DNA from 4 places in the Aeromonas salmonicida genome. Region 1 is predicted to be linked to each of the others. Evidence: predicted binding sites of a transcription regulator. Region 1 holds the regulator's gene; each other region holds the start of a gene.
What was found. The regulator sigma-54, encoded in region 1, starts transcription at its own class of promoters, with help from an activator protein. The targets are predictions, from matches to a motif close to TGGCACNGTTTTNGCTT.

Region 1 (4,971 bases):
GCCGCCTATATGGGGGATGACACCATAGATCTGCCGGTGATGCAGGCCTGCGGGCTCGGTATTGCCGTGGCTGATGCTCATCCGCTGGTACTGGCCCGGGCCGACATGGTGACTCGACTGGCTGGCGGAGTCGGTGCTGTGCGTGAGGTGTGTGACCTCATACTGCAGGCGCAAGGGCATGGCGATTATCAGCCAGAGGCCTCGGTATGAGCAGACAGACGCTGTTGTTCGCCCTGCTGTTTCTGGTGGCGCTGGCCGCCTGGCAGATTGGTGATGTCGACCTGACGCCGGAGCCGACCACCAAGGCAGAAAACTACCAGCCGGACTTCACCGCCAGGAACCTGGTGACCACCCGTTTTGATGTCAACGGTCGACGCACAGAACGGCTGGAGTCCGAGTATGCGGAGTATTACCAGATCATCGAGCAGGCTACCTTCAACAAGCCGGTGGTCTACATGTTTGACAAGCAGGGTGAGGCCGAGTGGAAAGTCACGGCCGACACAGGTGTCCTCAATACAGATGACAACGTGATCCTGCGCGACAAGGTACATCTGGATGGCCTGCTGCCCACCTCCTTCATCTCCACACTGGATACCCCCTATCTGGAGCTGGATCTGGTGACTCAGAATGTGAGAAGCAATCAGCATGTCAGCATAGTGGGTAAGGAATTCCAGACCGAAGGCGTTGGCCTGAAGGGTCATCTGGAACGCAAATATTTTGAATTACTGGATCAGGGCCATGCCATCTATTTCAATGAAAAACGCTAATCTGGCCCTCGCGGCTTTGCTGCTGTGCGGCACCGTGAGTGCCAAAGAGTCCGACTTTGCCGAAAAGGTCTATGTGGATGCGGTCAGACAGGTGGCCGAGATGCAGGACAACCGCATCACCTTCAGTGACGATGTCATCATCACTCAGGGCACCATCAAGATTAAGGCTGACAAGGTGGTGGTGATCCGTTCCGGCGACAAAGGGGCCGAGGTCATGACGGCCTATGGCAAGCCTGCCACCTTCTTCCAGATCCTGGACAACGGCAAACCGGTCAACGCCCACGGCAACAGCATTCGCTACGAGCTGAAGAATCGCCTGGTGACCATTACCGGCAACGGTCAGCTCAAACAGGAAGACAGCCAGGTCAACGGTGACCTGATCCGCTACGACATCGTCAAACAGAAGATGATCGCCGAGAGCAAGGGGCCGACCCAGCGGGTCAAGACGGTGTTCCTGCCTGATCAGGTAGAGAACTTCGACAAGCCCGCCGACCAGAAGAAGCAGGGAAAATAAACCATGGCAGTGTTGAAAGCAGCCGGCCTGCAAAAAAGTTACAAGCGTCGCATGGTGGTCAGTGACGTGAGTCTGGAGGTGGGTACCGGCCAGATCGTCGGCCTGCTCGGCCCGAACGGTGCCGGCAAGACCACCTCCTTCTACATGATAGTGGGGCTGGTGCAGAGCGATGCCGGCCTCATCACCATCGACGATCAGGACATCAGCCAGCAGCCCATGCATATCCGTGCCCGTAACGGCATCGGCTATCTGCCGCAGGAGGCCTCCATCTTCCGTCGTCTGTCCGTGTTCGACAACCTGATGGGGGTCATGCAGACCCGCAAGGGGCTGAGCCGCGAAGAGCGTGAAGACAAGGTCGAACAACTGCTGGAAGAGTTCAACATCACCCATATCCGTGACAACCTGGGTCAGAGTCTGTCAGGGGGGGAGCGACGCCGGGTCGAGATCGCCCGCGCGCTGGCGGCCGAGCCGCGCTTTATTCTGCTGGATGAGCCGTTTGCCGGGGTCGACCCCATTTCTGTGATAGACATCAAGAAGATCATCCAGCATCTGAAAGATAGAGGCCTTGGTGTCTTGATCACCGACCACAACGTCAGGGAGACTCTGGACGTATGTGAGAAGGCTTATATCGTCAGTCACGGCAAGATGATCGCCGAAGGTGCACCGGCCGAGATCCTTGCCGATGAACAGGTCAAGCGCGTCTATTTGGGCGATCAATTCAGTCTATAGTAAGGGGGCATCTCTTCATTTCCTTTGACGACTGCCTCGCTGAACATAAGGATATCCCGACGTAGATGAAGCCGACATTACAGTTGCGTCTCGGTCAGTCCCTGACCATGACGCCGCAATTACAACAAGCGATTCGTCTGCTCCAGCTCTCCACCCTGGAACTCCAGCAGGAAATTCAGCAAGCGCTCGATAACAATCCTTTGCTTGAGCAAGAGGAGAATGACGTTCAGGAGACCAGCCCGGAAGAGCCCGTCGACGACAGTCAGCTCGACTCCAGCGATGCCATGGCCCAGGATCAGATGCCGGACGAACTGCCGGTAGATACCACCTGGGAAGATGTCTATTCAGCCGGCACAGCCCAGAGCGCAGGCCCCATCCACGATGGAGAGGACAGCGTCTATCAGGGGGAAACCACCGAGAACCTGCAGGACTATCTGCTGTGGCAGATGCGCCTCACCCCGTTCAGCGATCTGGATGCCGCCATTGCGCTGGCCATCATAGATGCCATCGATGACTCCGGTTATCTGACCGTCTCTCTCGAAGATATACAGGCGGCGGTGAGCAGCGAGGATGTCGAGGTGGAACTCGACGAGGTCGAGGCAGTGCTCAAGCGGGTGCAGCATTTCGATCCGGTCGGCATCGCCGCGCGCTCGGTGCAGGAGTGTCTGCTGATCCAGCTTGGCCAGTACGCTCCTGAACTGCCCTGGCTCAATGAGGCCAGGGAGGTGATCAAGGAGCACATGGATCTGCTCGGCAACCGTGATTACCGCACCCTGGCCCGCAAGACCAAGCTCAAGGAGAGTGATCTCAAGGAGGTGCTGGACCTTATCCAGCAACTGGAGCCCAGGCCGGGTAACGGCATCATACAGAGTGACTCCCAGTACGTGATCCCGGATGTCACCGTCGTCAAGAAGGGCAACAAATGGGTCGTCGAACTCAACCCGGATTCTGCACCGCGCATCCGGGTCAACGAGACCTATGCCGCCATGGCCCGTCAGGCGCGTACTAGCCAGGATACCCAGTTCATTCGCTCCCACTTGCAAGAAGCCAAGTGGTTCATCAAGAGTCTGGAGAGTCGCAACGACACCCTGCTCAAGGTGGCGACCTGTATTGTCGAGCAACAACAGGGCTTTTTCGAGTATGGTGAAGAAGCCATGAAGCCCATGGTGCTCAACGATATCGCCGAGGCGGTGGAGATGCATGAGTCGACCATTTCCAGGGTAACGACCCAGAAATACATGCATACCCCCCGCGGCATCTTCGAACTGAAGTTTTTTTTCTCCAGTCATGTGAACACAGAAGGAGGAGGAGAGTGCTCATCGACCGCAATTCGCGCGCTGATCAAGAAGCTGGTGACGGCGGAGAATCCCGCCAAGCCGCTAAGTGATAGCAAGATCGCGGATTTGCTGGCCGAACAGGGTATTATGGTGGCGAGACGCACGATCGCAAAGTACCGTGAATCCTTGTTGATCCCGCCATCCAATCAGCGCAAACGCCTGGTTTAGGCAAAACAAAAGGAAGACGTTATGCAAATTAACCTGACCGGACACCATGTCGAGATCACCGAAGCTCTGCGTGATTATGTGAATAACAAATTTGCCAAACTCGAGCGTCACTTTGACCACATCAATAATGTTCATGTGGTGTTGAGCGTAGAAAAACTGAACCAGATCGCCGAAGCCAAGCTGCATGTCAGCGGTGGTGAGGTGTTCGCCAATTCACAGCATGCTGATATGTATGCTGCGATTGATACCCTGCTGGACAAGCTGGATCGGCAGATCATCAAGCACAAAGATAAGTTAAATCAAAAATAACTATGCAACTTGAACACATACTGAGTCGGGACTGCACCAAAAGTGCGGTCCCTTGTACCAGCAAGAAACGCGCCCTCGAGATCATCAGTGAATTAGCTGCTGAGCGCTTGGGGACCTCTCGCCAGACACTGTTCGAGTGTTTGCTGGCACGAGAAAAAATGGGCAGTACCGGGATCGGTGCCGGTATTGCCATTCCCCACGGCCGGATCGGTGACGAGTTTCCGCCGACCGCCATCCTGATGACCTTCGCAGAGCCTATCCCCTTCGACTCCATCGACAATCAACCGGTTGACCTGCTCTTTGCCCTGCTGGTGCCGGAAAGCGAGTGCAAACAGCACCTCAAGACCCTTTCCCTGATGGCATCCAAACTCGGCGACAAGGCGGTTTGCCGCCAGTTGCGCCAGGCAAGCAGCGATGAAGATCTCTATCAGATCATGACGTCGGCCTGATATTCGGGCCCTCGTGATGACCCCAAGCGGTGAGGCAACAAGATGCAATTAATAGTGGTAAGTGGGCGCTCCGGCTCGGGCAAGACAGTTGCCCTGCGCGTGCTGGAGGATCTGGGTTATTACTGTGTGGATAACCTGCCGGTCAACCTGCTGCCCCAGTTGATCGTGTCGGTCGAGAGCCAGTATGACAAGCTGGCGGTCAGTATCGACGTGCGCAACCTGCCGGTGAGCGCAGACAAGCTGGAGACCCTGCTGGCCCAGGTTCGCAATGAGGGTCGGGTGGAATTTTCCAGTTTCTTCTTCGATGCGGAGAACTCCACCCTGCTCAAACGCTACGGTGAGAGCCGCCGGCTGCACCCCTTGTCCCGCAAGCAGCTCTCGCTGGATGAGGCGATCCGTGAAGAGACCAATCTGCTGGCGCCGCTCTCCTCGACCGCCGACTTGCGTATCGACACCACCAGCCTCAGCATTCATGACCTGAGTGAGCTCATCAAGACCCGGGTGCTTGGCAAGAAAGAGAACGAACTGGTGCTGGTGTTCGAGTCGTTCGGCTTCAAGTACGGCATCCCCAAGGACGCTGACTTCGTGTTCGATGCTCGCTTCCTGCCGAATCCACACTGGATCCCCGAGCTCAAACCCTTTACCGGCAAGGATGAGCCCGTGGCCCGCTACCTTTCCAGCCAGCCAGACGTGATGCA
Region 2 (4,971 bases), 1.1 Mb from region 1:
TCCCTTGGCGAATCCGGTGGCCTGACCTTCGGCCATGCCTTCATCCCAGGCGGCCTGACGGATGGCTTCCAGCTCTTCTGCCGTTATGCTGGGGGTGGGTTCGGGAACCGGTTCTTCCACCGGCACTTCTTCTTCCTGCTGATACCAGTCGGGAGAATAACCCAGGGCATTGGTCTCGACCGCGGCCTCGACTTCCATCTCCGGCCAGCCCCACGCCTCGACCCGGGTATCATCCCCGTCAGGGCGAACATAACCACGCAGCTTGTTGTTCATGCTTTAAATGCGCCCCTCGCCACGGTCAGATACGGGCCAACGAAACCGAACACTTGATGGTTCATGGTTTAGAGGAACTCCTCGCCACCACCGGCGCCCAGCATGATCTCGCCGGCATCCGCCAGACGGCGGGCGATGGAGAGGATCTCTTTCTGGGCAGCTTCCACCTCGGAGACCCGGATTGGCCCCATGGCCTCCAGATCGTCCGCCAGCATCTCGGCGGCCCGCTTGGACATGTTCTTGAAAATCTTCTCGCGCATCTGATCGTCCGAGCCCTTGAGCGCCCGTTGCAGCAGCTCGCCCGGCACTTCCCGCAGCATGGTCTGAATGCCGCGGTCGTCCACGTCGATGAGGTTCTCGAACACGAACATCAAATCCTGGATCTGCTGGCTCATCTCTTCGTCCGACTCGCGGATGGAGTCCATCAGCTGGCCTTCGATGTTGGTATCCAGGTAGTTCATGATGTTGGCTGCCGCCTTCAGGCCGCCCATCTTGGCTGCCTGGGCACCCGCCGCACCGGCGAACTGTTTCTCCATGATGTCGTTCAACTCTTGCAACGCCGCCGGTTGCACCTCTTCCAGGTTGGCGATCCGCATCACCAGATCCAGGCGCACCTGCTCCGGGAACTGGCTCAGGATCTCGGCCGACTGCTCAGGCTCCAGATAGGACAATACGATTGTCTGGATCTGCGGGTGTTCGTTCAGGATGATGCTGGCCACCTGGCGTGCATCCATCCACTTGAGGGAGTCGAGGCCGCGGGAGCCTGAACCCAATATGATTTGATCCACCAGGTTGCTGGCTTTGTCTTCGCCAAGTGCCGCCACCAGCGCCTTGCGCACGAAGTCTTCGCTGCCGATGCCGATGTTGGTGTACTTCTGGATATCGTCGATGAATTGACGATGCACCGCCGCCACCCGATCGTGGCTGAAGTCAGACATGGAGGCCATCGACATACCGAGTCGCTGTACCTGCTTGGGCTCAAGGTGACGGAAGATCTGGGCGGCATCCTCTTCATTGAGGCTCAGCATCAATACGGCCGCCATCTCCATCCCGCTCATCTGATCCAGGATCAGGCGCTGTCCCTCGGTAATGTCATTACCGGTGACTTGGGTCTTAATTTCTTCAGGCATCTTTGTTGCTTACCCATTCTTTAATGACCTGTGCGGCCAGATCCGGTTCGTTCGCAACCAGCGCACGTACCGCCTTGAGCAGATCCTCGTCACGGTGCAGATCCGGCAGTTTCAGATGGCCGTCACGTACGCCGAATACCGGCTCGGACTCGGCCTGAGCGGCCAGCAGACTGAGCTCGTCATCCCCACCCAGCACTATGCTGTTGTCCAGATCCAGATCCCCTTCCGGTCGTGCATCCGGGTAAAGCAGACGCTTGAGCATGGGGCGTACCACTGTGACGATCAACACTATGATGACCAGCACTGAGGCCGCGATGCGCACCGCACGCCAGAACCAGGGTTGCTCGTAGATGGGCGCGTCGGCCACATTTTCAAGCTCGGGCCGGTTGAACGGAATGGCGACCACTTCCAGAGTATCACCGCGGGTCACATCAAAGCCAAGCCCGCCGCTCAATAGGCGACGCAGGGTATCGAGTTCGGCCTGGGAACGGGCCTCACGGGTGACGGCGCCATCGGCACCGGCGATGGACTTGTAATCCACGGCTACCGAGACTGTCATGCGGCGAATGCCCCCCATCTGGCGGCGAATATGGCTGACGGTGGTATCCAGTTCGAAGTTGCGGGTTGCTTCCTTGCGGGAACGACCAGAGGAAGAGGCGGCTCCGCCATCCCCGCCTGCGGCTTCCTCGGGAATATTCGAGGCTGCGGGTGGCTGATTGGTGAGAGCACCCGGCACACCGCCGTTGCTGCCACTGGCACTGTTCTCTTCCAGCGTCATCTCGGAACGCACGGCAGGCAGGTCCGGGTTATAGGTCTTGCGGGTCTGCTCCTGCTGGGAGAAGTCAAGAGAGAGGTCAACCTCCGCCGTATAATTGTCGGCGCCCAGTACGGGTATCAGGATGGCGTCAATTTTTTGTTTGTATTCCACTTCCTGCTTCTGCTGCATCGCAAACTCCTTGCGGGTCTGGGCAGAGACAGGATCTTGCGAACCGGAATTGAGCAGGCGACCGTTCTGATCGGTCACAGTGACACGGGTCGGCTCCAGGCCATGTACGGCGGAGGCGACCATGTCGACGATGGAATCCACTTCCCCCTGACCAAGAGCATTGCCCTTGAGGCTCAGCACCACGGTCGCACTGGGTTTGCGCTCGTTGCGGGCGAACACGTTGTCTTTCGGAATGGCCAGCAGCACCTGGGCCTTGGCCACGTTCTGGAACTGCTCGATGGCGCTCGCCAGCTGGCGCTCGCGGCTTAACTTGAGGCGCTCCGTCTCCATGCGCTGGCTGACGCCAAAGCTGGAATCCTTGAGCAGGATGGACTCGCCATCGTTGCTGGCATCGGTATTGGTGGCAAGGCCGGCGCGGGTCAGGCGCAGGCGGATATCGGCATATTTTTCGGCGCTGACCAGCACGCTCTTGCCATCCACCTCATAGGGGATCTTCTGGGCGTCAAGGTAGTCCAGGGTCTTGACCAGCTCCTGGGTGCTGTAGGTGCCAAGGGGACGCATGTCCGGCTCCTTGCCCCACAACAGGATGAAAACGGCGATCGCCAGACAGATGGCCAGCCCCAGGATCAGGGTAATTTGCCGCAGCACATCCGTGTTGGACAGGAAGCCGAGAGCTGAACTCTTTTGCTCGTTCTCATCGAGGGCAGCGGAGCTCTCCTCGTTGATCAGCAGTTCGCCATTTTGGTCAGTAGCCACGATTTATGTCCTTATTGCTGACATGTGCATGATATTCAGTAATCTCTTATACCGGCATGTTCATGATGGTCTTGTAGGCATCGACCATCTTGTTGCGCACCTGCACCGTTGCCTCGAAGGCGATAGAGGATTTCTGGCCGGCGATCATCACATCGGACAGATCGACTGACTTGTCGCCCATATCGAAACGGGTGCGCAGATCATTGGCGGCGCCTTGCAGTTCGTTGACGTTGCCGAGCGCCTGCTGCAGCAACTGACCAAAGTCAGAGGTGACCTGACGACCGGGCTGAGTCAGCGGCGTGGCGCCAGCTTCAACCTTGAGAGCCTGCATCTCTTGCATCAGGCTGCTTGCACTAATTTCCATATCTCATCCCCAGACAAATCATTGACGCTGGCATCCAATAAGCAATTAGAGTGCCAATGCGTTAGGAGTGGCGTGAGGATGCGTGGCCAGACCAGAGCTGGCGGATTCGACAAGGACTGATGGCTCTGATTAAATCCGGTGTTGACGCCCACTTTTAATGGTTGGCAAGGAGTCATCTCTGGATTATCGCAAACCTGTGTTCAAGGCGATGGACTACATAAGCCAGCATCTGGATGACAATCCCAGTCTGGATGAGGTCGCGACGGCGGCCGCCATCTCCACCTTTCACTTTCACCGCATTTTCAAGACGATGGTCGGAGAGACTATCGCCGGCTTTACCCGGCGCCTGCGCATGGAACGTGCGGCCCGTCGCTTGCTGGCCGCACCACAGAGCGATATCACCACCCTTGCGATCGCAGCCGGGTTCTCCAGCTCCCAGAATTTTGCCAAAGCCTTTCGTCTGCACTTCGCCATGAGCCCCTCGGAATACCGCCAGCAACAAGGGGGAAACTGGAAAAGCAAGATTGGAAACGATCCCCTTCCCTTTGAAACCTATGATGGCCTGGTCATGCACCCGGTCACTGAACACCAGGGTCTGTTGCAGGGGACGAGCATCAAGCAGATGCCCGCCCGGCGCGTTGCATATATGCGCCGTATGGGGCCCTATGGCAAAGAGACCTGCGAGCAAGCCCATCGGGATTTACTCGCACTGTTCGCGTCAGACGAGGCGATGACACCGGCAGGCACCTTGAGTCTCTATTGGGATATTCCTGACATCACCGATGAGACGCGCTGCCGTACTGACGTCTGCATTGAGCTGGATTCCGGAATCCACGCAGGGCGCCAGTTAACCACCCAGACCATCGCCGCTGGCCCCTATGCGGTATGCCAGTTTATCGCTCGCGGAGATCAACTGGTCACCACTTGGGAGATGGCGTTTGGCTGGCTGGTGAGCAAAGGGCTGAGCTGCGACGACCGTCCGTGTTACGAGCAATACCACGCGGGCACTGACCCCGACCGGGATCATTACGTGTTTGATATCTGTATCCCGCTTATCAACCCATAAGCCGATACCCCATTTCCATTCACCCTCTTCGGTGCCTTCGGGCGCCGAAGCGACGGAGTCATGCCCATGAATGTCAAAACGCTGTTTCTTGCCAGCCTGCTGGTGAGCCTTCCGATGGCAGCCAATGCCCAGTCACAGAGCCAGACCCTGATCTTTGGCGGCACCATCTACAGCGGCGATCCGGCGAACCCTCACCCGGAGGCAGTCGGTATTGAAGGTAAAAAGATCGTGGCGGTCGGCAGTTACCAGGAGGTCAGTGCCCGGCTCGGCAGCCATGCCAACCAGATTGATCTGAAAGGAAAGTATCTGATGCCGGGACTCATCGACAGTCATGTGCATGCGGCCTTTGCCGGATTTCAGGCCATGACGGTTAACTTTCCCGATGCCATGAGTCAGGTTAAGCAACTGCAACAATTTCTGACCAGCAGCCAGGATG
Region 3 (4,971 bases), 1.3 Mb from region 1:
TGCCATCCCAGGTAAACTCAACGTTCCCCTTTTGATCGCCCTCCAGAGCAAACTCCTTGATAACCTGCCCCTTCTCATCTTCTACGGTAATTTTGACGCTCGTGTACTTGTTCTCGACGCCGACAGCCACAACACCGCCAATGGAACCCTCGTTTTCCAGAAAACCAACGTTGCTCTGCAACAACACATTTTGCCCCACCAGCGCAGAAGCTTGCAGCGCCTGGCTTGAGGTCATCAGAGTGTTGAGATTACCCATCTGGGTTGACAGGCTATTGATCCCCTCCGAAGTCGACATGGAGGTCATCTGGGACAACATCTGGGCGTTATCCACCGGCTTGAACGGGTCCTGATAGGAAAGCTGCATGGTCAGCAACTTCAGAAAAGACGCCTGATCCAGCTCTTTCTTCGGGGCCGTCGTCGTATCAGTGGTCTGGGTTGTGGTACGGCTGATGCCGTTCACACTACTTGTATCTGCCATCTGTGCTTACCCCTATCAGGACTTGCCGAGGTTGAGAGTCTGCTGCAACATTTTTTTGGCAGAATCGGCAACCTGCACATTGGTCTGATAGCTGCGCGAGGCATTGATCATGTCCGCCATCTCTTCAACCATGTTGACGTTGGGTTTGAAAATATAGCCATCATCGTCCGCCATGGGATGGTTGGGGTTGTACTCCTTGAGCAAGGGGGCCTTGCTCTCGACAATCCCTTTCACCTCGACCCCGACCGATGATTGCTTGTCTGACATCGCCTGATCCAGTTGAGCGGCAAAGATTGGCCGCCTGGCATGGTAAGTTTTTTCCACGCTGGAGCTGACGCTGTCGGCGTTGGCCATGTTGCTGGCCACCGTGTTGAGTCGAACAGACTGTGCACTCATGGCCGAGCCTGCAATGTCAAAGACCTTGAACAAACTCATTACTGTTCTCCTTTCAAGGCCTTCAACAGGCCACTGATCTTGCCGTTCATAAATTCAAGGGAGGTCTGGTACTCAAGGCTGTTGCGCAAGAACTCGCTGCGCTCCTGCTGCACGTCAACCGTGTTGCCATCACCGGTATCCGGCTGCAGGGGATTGCGGTACTGCATCAGACCAGGGGCATCCGACTGCAAGGCAAAGTGCTTCTCACTGGTGGTGGCCATACCAAACCCTTGCTGATGCTGGGCCTGTGCCAATGCCTCTGAGAAGTTGATATCCCTGGCTTTGAAACCCGGGGTATCTGCGTTGGCAATGTTGCTGGATAGCACCTCGGCACGCTTGGAACGAACGCCCAGCGTGTATTGGTGAATCCCGAATGCCTTGTCGAATGAAATTGCCATAGCACACCTCCTGCTTGATAAATTATTAGCAAGAGGTGTGCCAAAGAGGGATTTTAAGCGGGGTTATTTGACTTTGTAGACGATGCCAGGATTGCAACGGACCATTTCGAACCGATCGGTCAGACCAGCCAGTGACTCTGAGGCCCCCAGCATCAGATAACCACCAGGGTTGAGGCTGGCTGCGAACTGATTGAGGATCTTCGACTTCACTTCCGGCGCAAAGTAGATGAGCACGTTGCGGCAGAAGATGATGTCAAACTTACCGAGCAGGCTGTAGCTCTCCAGCAGGTTCAGTGGCCGGAACGTGGTCAATTTTCTGACACGTTCCACCACCCGCATCTTGTTGTCACCATAAGGTTCGAAGAACAATTTTTTGCGCTCAGGTGACAAACCACGAGCCAGCGCCAGGCTGTCGTACACCCCTTCCTTGCACTGATTGAGCATGGTGCTGGAAATATCGGTGCCCACAATCTGCACGCCACCGGGCAAGGTACCCGGCTTCTTGACCTGCTGTTCCAGCGCCGTCATGGCGATGGAATAGGGCTCCTGCCCGGACGAGGAGGCAGCCGACCAGATCTTGATCGGACGGCCACTCTTGCCCAGTTCGGGAAAAAGCTTGTCAGTGAGTAGTTGAAAGGGGTAAGTATCGCGAAACCAGAGGGTCTCGTTGGTAGTCATGGCATCAACCACTGCCATTTTCAGGTCACGCTCACGCACACTCATCGCTCGAGTAACCAGATCAGACAGACTCTCAATACCAAACTGAGTCATCAAGGGTGAAAGCCGACTCTTGACCAGATACTGTTTGTTGTCACCCAGCACGATTCCGCTCTGTACTGCCAGAAAGTTGCTGAATTGTTTGTATAAGTCGTCCGAAAGTGTCTTCATGCAGTTTGTTCTTCTTGATTAGAGTGCGCCTTGTACGGCTTTGGCCAACTCATCCGGTTGGAATTTGGCGATGAAATTGTTCGCACCGACTTTCTGCACCATGGCCTGATTGAACACCCCACTGAGGGATGTGTGCAGAATAACATGTAAGTCCTTGAGATTGGGATTGTTACGGATCTCGGCGGTAAAAGTATAACCGTCCATTTCCGGCATCTCGATGTCCGAGATCACCAAGGCAATCTGATCCTTGATGGGGCCATTCTTGGCCATCTCCAGCAACATGTTGAGTGCCTCACGCCCATCCTTTGCCAGCACACATTGCACGCCAATCGCCTCGAGGGCTCGCTGCACCTGCTTGCGAGCAACAGAAGAGTCATCTGCTACCAGTACGGGACGACCATGGGTATTGTGCTCAACACTGGCATCCACCAACTCGGCACTTACTTCGGTCGACACCGGGGAGATTTCGTTGAGGATACGTTCAACATCCAGAATCTCCACCAGCTCGCCGTCTACCTCTGTGACTGCAGTCATGTAGTTGATGCGCCCTGCCCCTTTGGGTGGCGGCAGAATGGATTCCCAGTTCATGTTGATGATGCGTTCAACCGAATGCACCAAGAAGCCCTGAACTGAACGGTTGTACTCGGAAATAATAATGAAACACTTGCTCAGGTCCTCGATGGGACGTTTGCCCACCGCCATGCTGAGATCAATCACCGAAATGGTCTGGCCACGGATGTGCGCAACGCCACGAATACAGGAGTTGAGCTTGGGCATGACGGTCAAGGGAGGGCATTGCAGCACTTCACGCACTTTAAATACGTTGATGCCAAATCTTTGACGTCCATTGAGACGAAACAACAGCAGCTCCAACCGGTTTTGTCCCACCAGCTGGGTACGTTGGTTGACCGAGTCCATAATACTGGCCATAAACACTCCCTAAAAACGCTTGGCATTAATCATGCATGCGTATTGGCTTGCGTCAGACTATCGATGTCACTACAAACGAATTCTGAAGCAAGCATAGTTAAATATGGTGATATGCGTGAACAACTTATCGGCCTGCGAGAGAAAATGATTAGTAGACTTTTCCTCATCTTACTGCTGTTTTGCGGCATATCTCACGCCACGGCATCCGAGGTGACCAGTTATCTGCAAGAAATGGCGCAAGAGTTTGTGCTCGGCCAGCTCGATATTCCACTCGATGCCCAGGCTCATGTGCAAGCTGCCTCCATTGATGACAGGCTACCTTTGAGCCGCTGCGAGCAGCATCTTACCATCAGCCTTCCCGCCAGGATGGAGGTGCGTCGTAACACCACCGTCTACCTCAAATGTGAGGAAGAAAAACCTTGGGACCTCTATTTGCCGGTGCGCGTCAGCATCCAGAAACCCTATGTGACCGTGGCTACCCCGGTAGCCAAGGGCGACATACTCAGTGAGAGTGTCTTGACGCTGGCCTATCAGGACCAGACCCAGATCCGCGGTGATTATCTGAGCGATCAGGCCCCACTGATAGGAGTACGCAGCAAACGGGAACTCAAGCCGGGTCAGCCCATACGGCTCAGCCAAGTCTGCGTGGTTTGCAAAGGCGATCAGGTCACACTCAGTGCAGAAAACAGCAGCATGCAAATCAAAACCATGGCCCGAGCCTTGCAAGATGGCAGCTTCGGAGACATGATCAGCCTCGTCAATATTCGTTCAGGAAAAACAGTGCAAGGGAAAGTCAGCGCAGTCGGCTCTGTCGTGGTCCCCTTCTGATATGTTTTTCTGGTTATTTTTTTCTAAAGTTCTGACGACGGTCACCGATAAACAGGTAAGCGAACAGCAAAGCAGACGAAGGTAAACACTATGGCTATTAACAATATCAACAACTTGGCGAATAATCGGTTGCAAAACACCGGTAACAGCCAGGGTGCCAACACCAAACAAGCGACCTCGTCTCCCGACAACCGTGCGGCGACTGTCAAGACAGACTCCGTCTCCTTGACCAATGAGGCGCAGCAATTGCAACAGATGCAGAAAAACCTCAACTCAGCCTCCACCGGCAATGAAAGCCGTGTCGAGAGTCTGAAGAAAGCCGTGGCCAATGGTGAATACCAGGTCAACAGCGAGGCGGTAGCCAAAAAGATGTTCAGCTTTGAATCCACTCTGGACAAGCTGCTCGGATGATGGATTTACCTTCGCTGCTGCACACCCAAGACGAATACCTCTCCCGGATGCAAGGTTTGCTGGAGGAGGAATTCAATCTGCTCAAGCAGCACCAGGCACTGGCGCTGCCCGAGCTGGCAGAGCGCAAGCAGAAACTGCTTGCCGATATTGAAGTGCTGGACCAGACCCTTGCGCGGCTGCCCGAGCTGCAACAGCAGCTGTCTGCCTTTCCAGAGCAGATGAATGCCCTGCGTGAAAAACTCGATGCCTGCCAGGAACAAAACGATCTGAATGGTCGCCTGCTCGAGCTCAGCATCGTCTCCAACCGCCGCCTGGCAAGCTTTTTGAGCCAGTTGCGGGATCGCAACTCCCTGACTTATGACGCCAAGGGCAACACCCGCTCCGGCACACGCTCATTCGGCATCAAGGCCTGATCCCTTTCCGCTTCCCCTCGCGCAAGCTCTGCCCGTCGCCAACCTATAACACCAGCCTCAACAGTTCTTCGCTGTCCGCACAGGCATGGATGCTCAACACGCCCGTCTCATACCGGCCATAGGTTGCCGCCAGATCTCCCCGTGGAAAACAGATGGACCCCGGATTCATCAGCACCAGCTCCCCATCTCG
Region 4 (4,971 bases), 1.1 Mb from region 1:
CTGATCGGCAAACGCATCGTCAAAGCCTATCTTCTTGAGTTCCTTGATGAGCAGGGCCCGCATAGGTTCACGGCGTTCCACTTCCTGCCACATCAGTCCGGAGATCTGGTGCTCAAGCAGCTTGCGAATGCTGGCCATCTCCTTGCGCATCCCTTCCATCTCCTGCTCTCGCGGCGCAGGCTGGGGAGCACGACCCGGAGTCGCCACTCTGGCTTTGGGCTTGGCGGGCTCGGGCGCAGCTCCCCACTGGCCCTGTTCGGCCAGGGTGCGAGGCGCGGATCCGGCAGCTGCCATCGGGGCCCCACCGTTGAGACCGGCCGGGTTGGATGGATTCAGCTTCTGCTGGCGTGCCAGCAGCGCGGCCAGGGTATCGGCATAGTGTTCGTTCTGTTCCTTGGCCGGGGTGGGCACAGGGCGCGTCATCTGCCGTCCGGCAGACGATATATTGACGCTCTCATCGTTCAACTGACGGCGAACCGGCGCATCTTTGGGTCCCGGAACCTGGGATTGATAATCGACAGCGGCGACTATCTCCACCCCTCCGGTGACTTTCTTGTTGGACATGATGACGGCATCGGGCCCGAGAGTCTCCTTGACCTCAGCCAGCGCCGTTCTCATATCCTTGGCAAAAAACCGCTTAATCTTCACCCGTCATCTCCGCTAACTAGTTCTGTCCTACCGCACTGACGATGCGGATTTGCTTGTCATCAGGCACTTCCTGATAAGACAGAACGCGTAATCCAGGAATGGCATTCTTGACAAATTTCGCCAGGGTATTGCGCAGTATCCCTGATGTCAGAAGCACGGCCGGTTGGCCTTCCAGTTCTTGTCGTTGAGTGGCTTCCACTAGCGAGCGCTGCATCCGCTCCGCCAGGCCCGGCTCTATGCCAGCGCCATCACCACCCCCTGCCTGCAGGGATTGATGCAATATACGTTCCAATTCTGGCGACAATGTGATCACCGGTAACTCGGGATCCGGGCCGGCAATCTCCTGCACTATCAGGCGGCGCAGGGCGATACGGCAGGCGGCCGTGAGCACTTCCGGGTCCGGGCTGCGCGGGGCATATTCCACCAGGGTCTGCAGGATAGTGCGCATATCACGGATTGGCACGCCTTCATTGAGCAAATTCTGCAATACCTTCACCAGGTTACCCATGCTGATGACCTCGGGAACCAATCCTTCCACCAGTTTGCTCTGGTGCTTCCCTATCATGTCGAGCAGTTGCTGCACCTCGTCATGCCCCAGCAGCAAGGCAGCATGGTTGGAGAGGATCTGGCTCAAGTGGGTAGCGACTACTGTCGCGGTATCAACCACTGTATAACCCAGGGTCTGCGCCTGGGAGACCTGCTCCTTGGCGACCCACACCGCCTCCAGCCCGAAGGCGGGATCCCGGGTGGCAATGCCCTGGATCTGGCCGAACACCTGGCCCGGGTTGATGGCCATCTCTTTATCATGGTAAACATTGGCCTCGCCGGTACTGACCCCCATCAAGGTGATGCGGTATTGATTGGGCGCCAGATCCAGATTGTCCCGAATATGTACGGCAGGTACCAGAAAGCCGAGCTCCTGAGAAAGTTTCTTGCGCACCCCTTTGATCCGGCTGAGCAGTTCCCCGCCCTGATTGCGATCCACCAGAGGGATGAGCTGATAGCCCACCTCCAGCCCGATAATATCCACCGGCATCACATCGTCCCAGCTCAGCTCTTTCTGCTCATGAGGCTGCTCTGAAGTAGCAGGCATCAGCTCGCCCTTGGCGGCCTTGGCCGCAGCACGTTTCTCACGGCGCAGCAGCCACCAGGCTCCGGTGGCAGAGATGGCTCCCAGGCTCAGGAAAGCAAAATGTGGCATGCCGGGAACCAGCCCCATCATCAGCAGGATGCCGGCCGAGATGGTCAGTGCCTTGGGATTGTCAAACAACTGGCCCAGTACCGCCGTGCCCATGTCCTGATCCGTATTCTGCCGGGTCACTATGATGGCAGCGGCGATGGAGAGCAGCAGGGAGGGGATCTGGGCAACCAGACCGTCACCAATGGCAAGCAGGGTATATATTTCAGCCGCTTCACCAAAGGTGAGCTGGTGCTGCATCATGCCGATGATGAAACCGCCGATGATGTTGATAAAGAGGATCATGATGCCCGCGATAGCATCCCCTTTCACAAATTTGGAGGCGCCGTCCATGGAGCCGTAGAAGTCGGCTTCCTGGGTCACATCCTGACGACGTTTTTTGGCATCTTCCTGGTTGATGAGACCAGCGTTCAAATCCGCGTCGATGGCCATCTGTTTGCCGGGCATGGCATCCAGGGTGAAACGGGCGCTCACCTCTGCAATCCGCCCAGCACCCTTGGTGATGACCACAAAGTTGATGATCATCAGGATCGTAAAGACGATGATACCGACCGCATAGTTGCCGCCGATCACCACGTTGCCGAACGCCTCGATCACATGACCGGCTGCAGCGCTGCCATTATGACCTTCCAGCAAAACCACCCGGGTTGACGCCACGTTGAGCGCCAGACGCAACAAGGTAGCGAGCAGCAAAACAGTTGGAAAGGCAGCAAATTCGAGGGGGCGACGGGTATAGACGGCGACCAGCAAGACCACGATGGAAAGCGCAATATTGAAGGAGAAGAGGACATCCAGCATCAGCGGCGGGATGGGCAGCACGACCATACCAAGAGACGCAAGCACCAGCAGCGGTGTCCCCACCCCCTTGGTCAGCAATCCCCTGTGCTCTTTCAATCGGCCCAATGATGCCTGGAATTTCATCGTTTTTCTCAATCTTAAACTGCTGGTATCCGATTAAAGCAAACATCAAGCCAACAATTCAATGCATTGATTTTAAATGATTTTATTTTGACTGCGTCAGAAGTTTGTCATTTTCGAAATTCGGGCGGAATGGGCAGATCCTTGGCGATCGGATTGGGGCGCCGGCCGCTGCCACGACGGAATTTTTTGAGCTGATAAATATAAGCCAACACCTGGGCCACGGCGGCAAACAGGCCTTCCGGGATCTCGTGCCCAATCTCGGTGGAGTGAAAGATAGCTCGGGTGAGTGCCGGGGACGGCATGATGGGGATCTCGTACTCCCTGGCTATCTCCCTGATCTTCATTGCGATCTCATCTGTCCCCTTGGCAACTACCTTGGGCGCGGCACCCGGCTTGGCAATGTCGTATTTGAGCGCCACCGAGTAGTGGGTCGGGTTGGTGATGATGACGTCTGCCTTTGGCACATCTCCCATCATGCGTCGCATCGCCATCTGCATCTGCAACTGCCGTATCCGTCCCTTCACCTCGGGTTTACCTTCGCTGTCCTTGAATTCGTCTTTCACTTCCTGCTTGGTCATCTTGAGCTGGCGGGTGTGGTTCCAGGTCTGGAAGGGTACATCTATGGCCACTATGGGGATGAGAGCACAACAGAGGATGATCAGCATCCACAGCAGCAGGTCCAGCGCATCTATGATGCCCCCGGGGAACCCCTCCATGGAGAGGTTGAGCAGATGGTTGAACTGGCTCGACAACATCCACCAGGCAAACAAACTGATGAAGACCACCTTGGCAATGGACTTGACCAGTTCGATCAGGGACTGCACCCCGAACATCCGCTTGATACCGCTGAGCGGGCTCAGCTTGCTCCACTTTGGCATCATGGCCTCGGAGGAGAAATTCATCCCCCCCAGCAGGGTATTGCCGACGAAAGCCGCTATGGCCACCAGCATGAACAGCAGGCCAAGCGGATAGACAAGCTCCCTTAGCAAGGCCGGCAACATGGCGCCCATGGCGTTGGGATCAAAAGCCTGATCCCGGTCCAGAGTAAATCCAATGGTGAGGATCTTGACCATGGCGCCGGCCAGACTCTCCTTGACCATCAGCAGACCGAAAACAGCTGCCAGCAGGACGCTGGCGGTACCCAGCTCCTTGGAGCGTGCAATCTGCCCTTTTTCCCGGGCCTGTTGCAGTCGTTTGCCCGTGGGTTGTTCGGTACGTTCCTGATCGGTATCAGCCATCTTGCTGACCTCCGCAACACCGGACGCAGCTCAGCGGCACTCGCCTCCAGAGGAAGTGAAGCTGTTCGGTATCAAGCCACGCGCAATCAACCATTCTGATCACCGAAGCACTGGACATTAATCAGCTCGCAGCTGGTCTCCTGCACCCGCTCCCACATGGAATCGAAGTGACCGAGAAAACCGCCTATGGTGAGCCAGAGAATGAAGAGGCCGGACATCATGCTGACCGCAAAACCGATACTGAAGATATTGAGCTGGGGGGCTGCCCGGGTCATGACCCCGAACGCAAAGTTGATGAGCAACAGCGCGACAATGGCCGACAGCGCCATCACCAGAGAGGCCTGGTACATGATCCCCAGAAAACCGACCAGACTGCGGATGGCAGGCAGGGTGAGCCCGGCATCGGAGACCGGCAAAGTCTCGAAACTCAGCACGACCATGCGCAGCATGATGAGGTGACCATCTACCGCCAGAAACACCAGGGTTGCCAGCATCAGGTAGAACTGGCCTACCACAGGGGCCGACTGGCCATTCATGGGGTCCACCAGGGTCGCAAAGCCCAGACTGGTCTGCATGGCGATGACCTGGCCGGCCATCACGAAACTCTCCATCAGAAACTGGGTCATCAGGCCGAGGGCAATGCCGATGAGCAGCTGCTGGGTCAATACCAGAAAACTGCCGACGGAGAACAGCTCAACCTTGGGCATGGGAGGCAACAAGGGGGCGATCATGAAGGTCAGTGCCAGCGCCAGCCCGATGCGGATCCGGGCTGGCGTCAGCCGGCTGCCAAACACCGCCATCACCATCAAGAGACCGCTCACCCGCGCCAACGGCCAAAGTATGGAAGACAACCACTCCATGATAAGAGCGGTTGTATAGGTCATACTGCCGCCTCGGAAGCCTGCTGACATACAACCAGCAGTCGGTTGTCAGACGGCAATCCTGGCCGCGTCGTGGAGTGCATCA

Region 2: fliE (flagellar hook-basal body complex protein FliE) is a predicted target of sigma-54. The motif match lies at 3,509-3,525, and genes of this name have one in related genera.
Region 3: flgA (flagellar basal body P-ring formation chaperone FlgA) is a predicted target of sigma-54. The motif match lies at 3,150-3,166, and genes of this name have one in related genera.
Region 4: flhA (flagellar biosynthesis protein FlhA) is a predicted target of sigma-54. The motif match lies at 2,804-2,820, and genes of this name have one in related genera.

Annotation. Positions count from the first base shown of each region.
Region 1 covers NZ_CP110645.1:363,704-368,674, forward strand. The annotation lists gene kdsC (3-deoxy-manno-octulosonate-8-phosphatase KdsC) at 1-210, shown strand, start outside; gene lptC (LPS export ABC transporter periplasmic protein LptC) at 207-767, shown strand; gene lptA (lipopolysaccharide transport periplasmic protein LptA) at 754-1,281, shown strand; gene lptB (LPS export ABC transporter ATP-binding protein) at 1,285-2,010, shown strand; gene ONZ54_RS01810 (RNA polymerase factor sigma-54) at 2,076-3,515, shown strand; gene hpf (ribosome hibernation promoting factor) at 3,537-3,824, shown strand; gene ptsN (PTS IIA-like nitrogen regulatory protein PtsN) at 3,827-4,273, shown strand; gene rapZ (RNase adapter RapZ) at 4,316-4,971, shown strand, end outside.
Region 2 covers NZ_CP110645.1:1,496,525-1,501,495, reverse strand. The annotation lists gene fliH (flagellar assembly protein FliH) at 1-273, opposite strand, end outside; gene fliG (flagellar motor switch protein FliG) at 342-1,403, opposite strand; gene fliF (flagellar basal-body MS-ring/collar protein FliF) at 1,396-3,105, opposite strand; gene fliE (flagellar hook-basal body complex protein FliE) at 3,152-3,469, opposite strand; gene ONZ54_RS07280 (AraC family transcriptional regulator) at 3,627-4,535, shown strand; gene ONZ54_RS07275 (amidohydrolase) at 4,602-4,971, shown strand, end outside.
Region 3 covers NZ_CP110645.1:1,644,220-1,649,190, reverse strand. The annotation lists gene ONZ54_RS08040 (flagellar hook assembly protein FlgD) at 1-478, opposite strand, end outside; gene flgC (flagellar basal body rod protein FlgC) at 494-913, opposite strand; gene flgB (flagellar basal body rod protein FlgB) at 913-1,311, opposite strand; gene ONZ54_RS08025 (CheR family methyltransferase) at 1,375-2,199, opposite strand; gene ONZ54_RS08020 (chemotaxis protein CheV) at 2,218-3,129, opposite strand; gene flgA (flagellar basal body P-ring formation chaperone FlgA) at 3,352-3,957, shown strand; gene flgM (flagellar biosynthesis anti-sigma factor FlgM) at 4,048-4,368, shown strand; gene ONZ54_RS08005 (flagella synthesis protein FlgN) at 4,365-4,781, shown strand; gene yfcE (phosphodiesterase) at 4,825-4,971, opposite strand, start outside.
Region 4 covers NZ_CP110645.1:1,509,498-1,514,468, reverse strand. The annotation lists gene flhF (flagellar biosynthesis protein FlhF) at 1-648, opposite strand, end outside; gene flhA (flagellar biosynthesis protein FlhA) at 665-2,767, opposite strand; gene flhB (flagellar biosynthesis protein FlhB) at 2,875-4,005, opposite strand; gene fliR (flagellar biosynthetic protein FliR) at 4,092-4,889, opposite strand; gene fliQ (flagellar biosynthesis protein FliQ) at 4,969-4,971, opposite strand, start outside.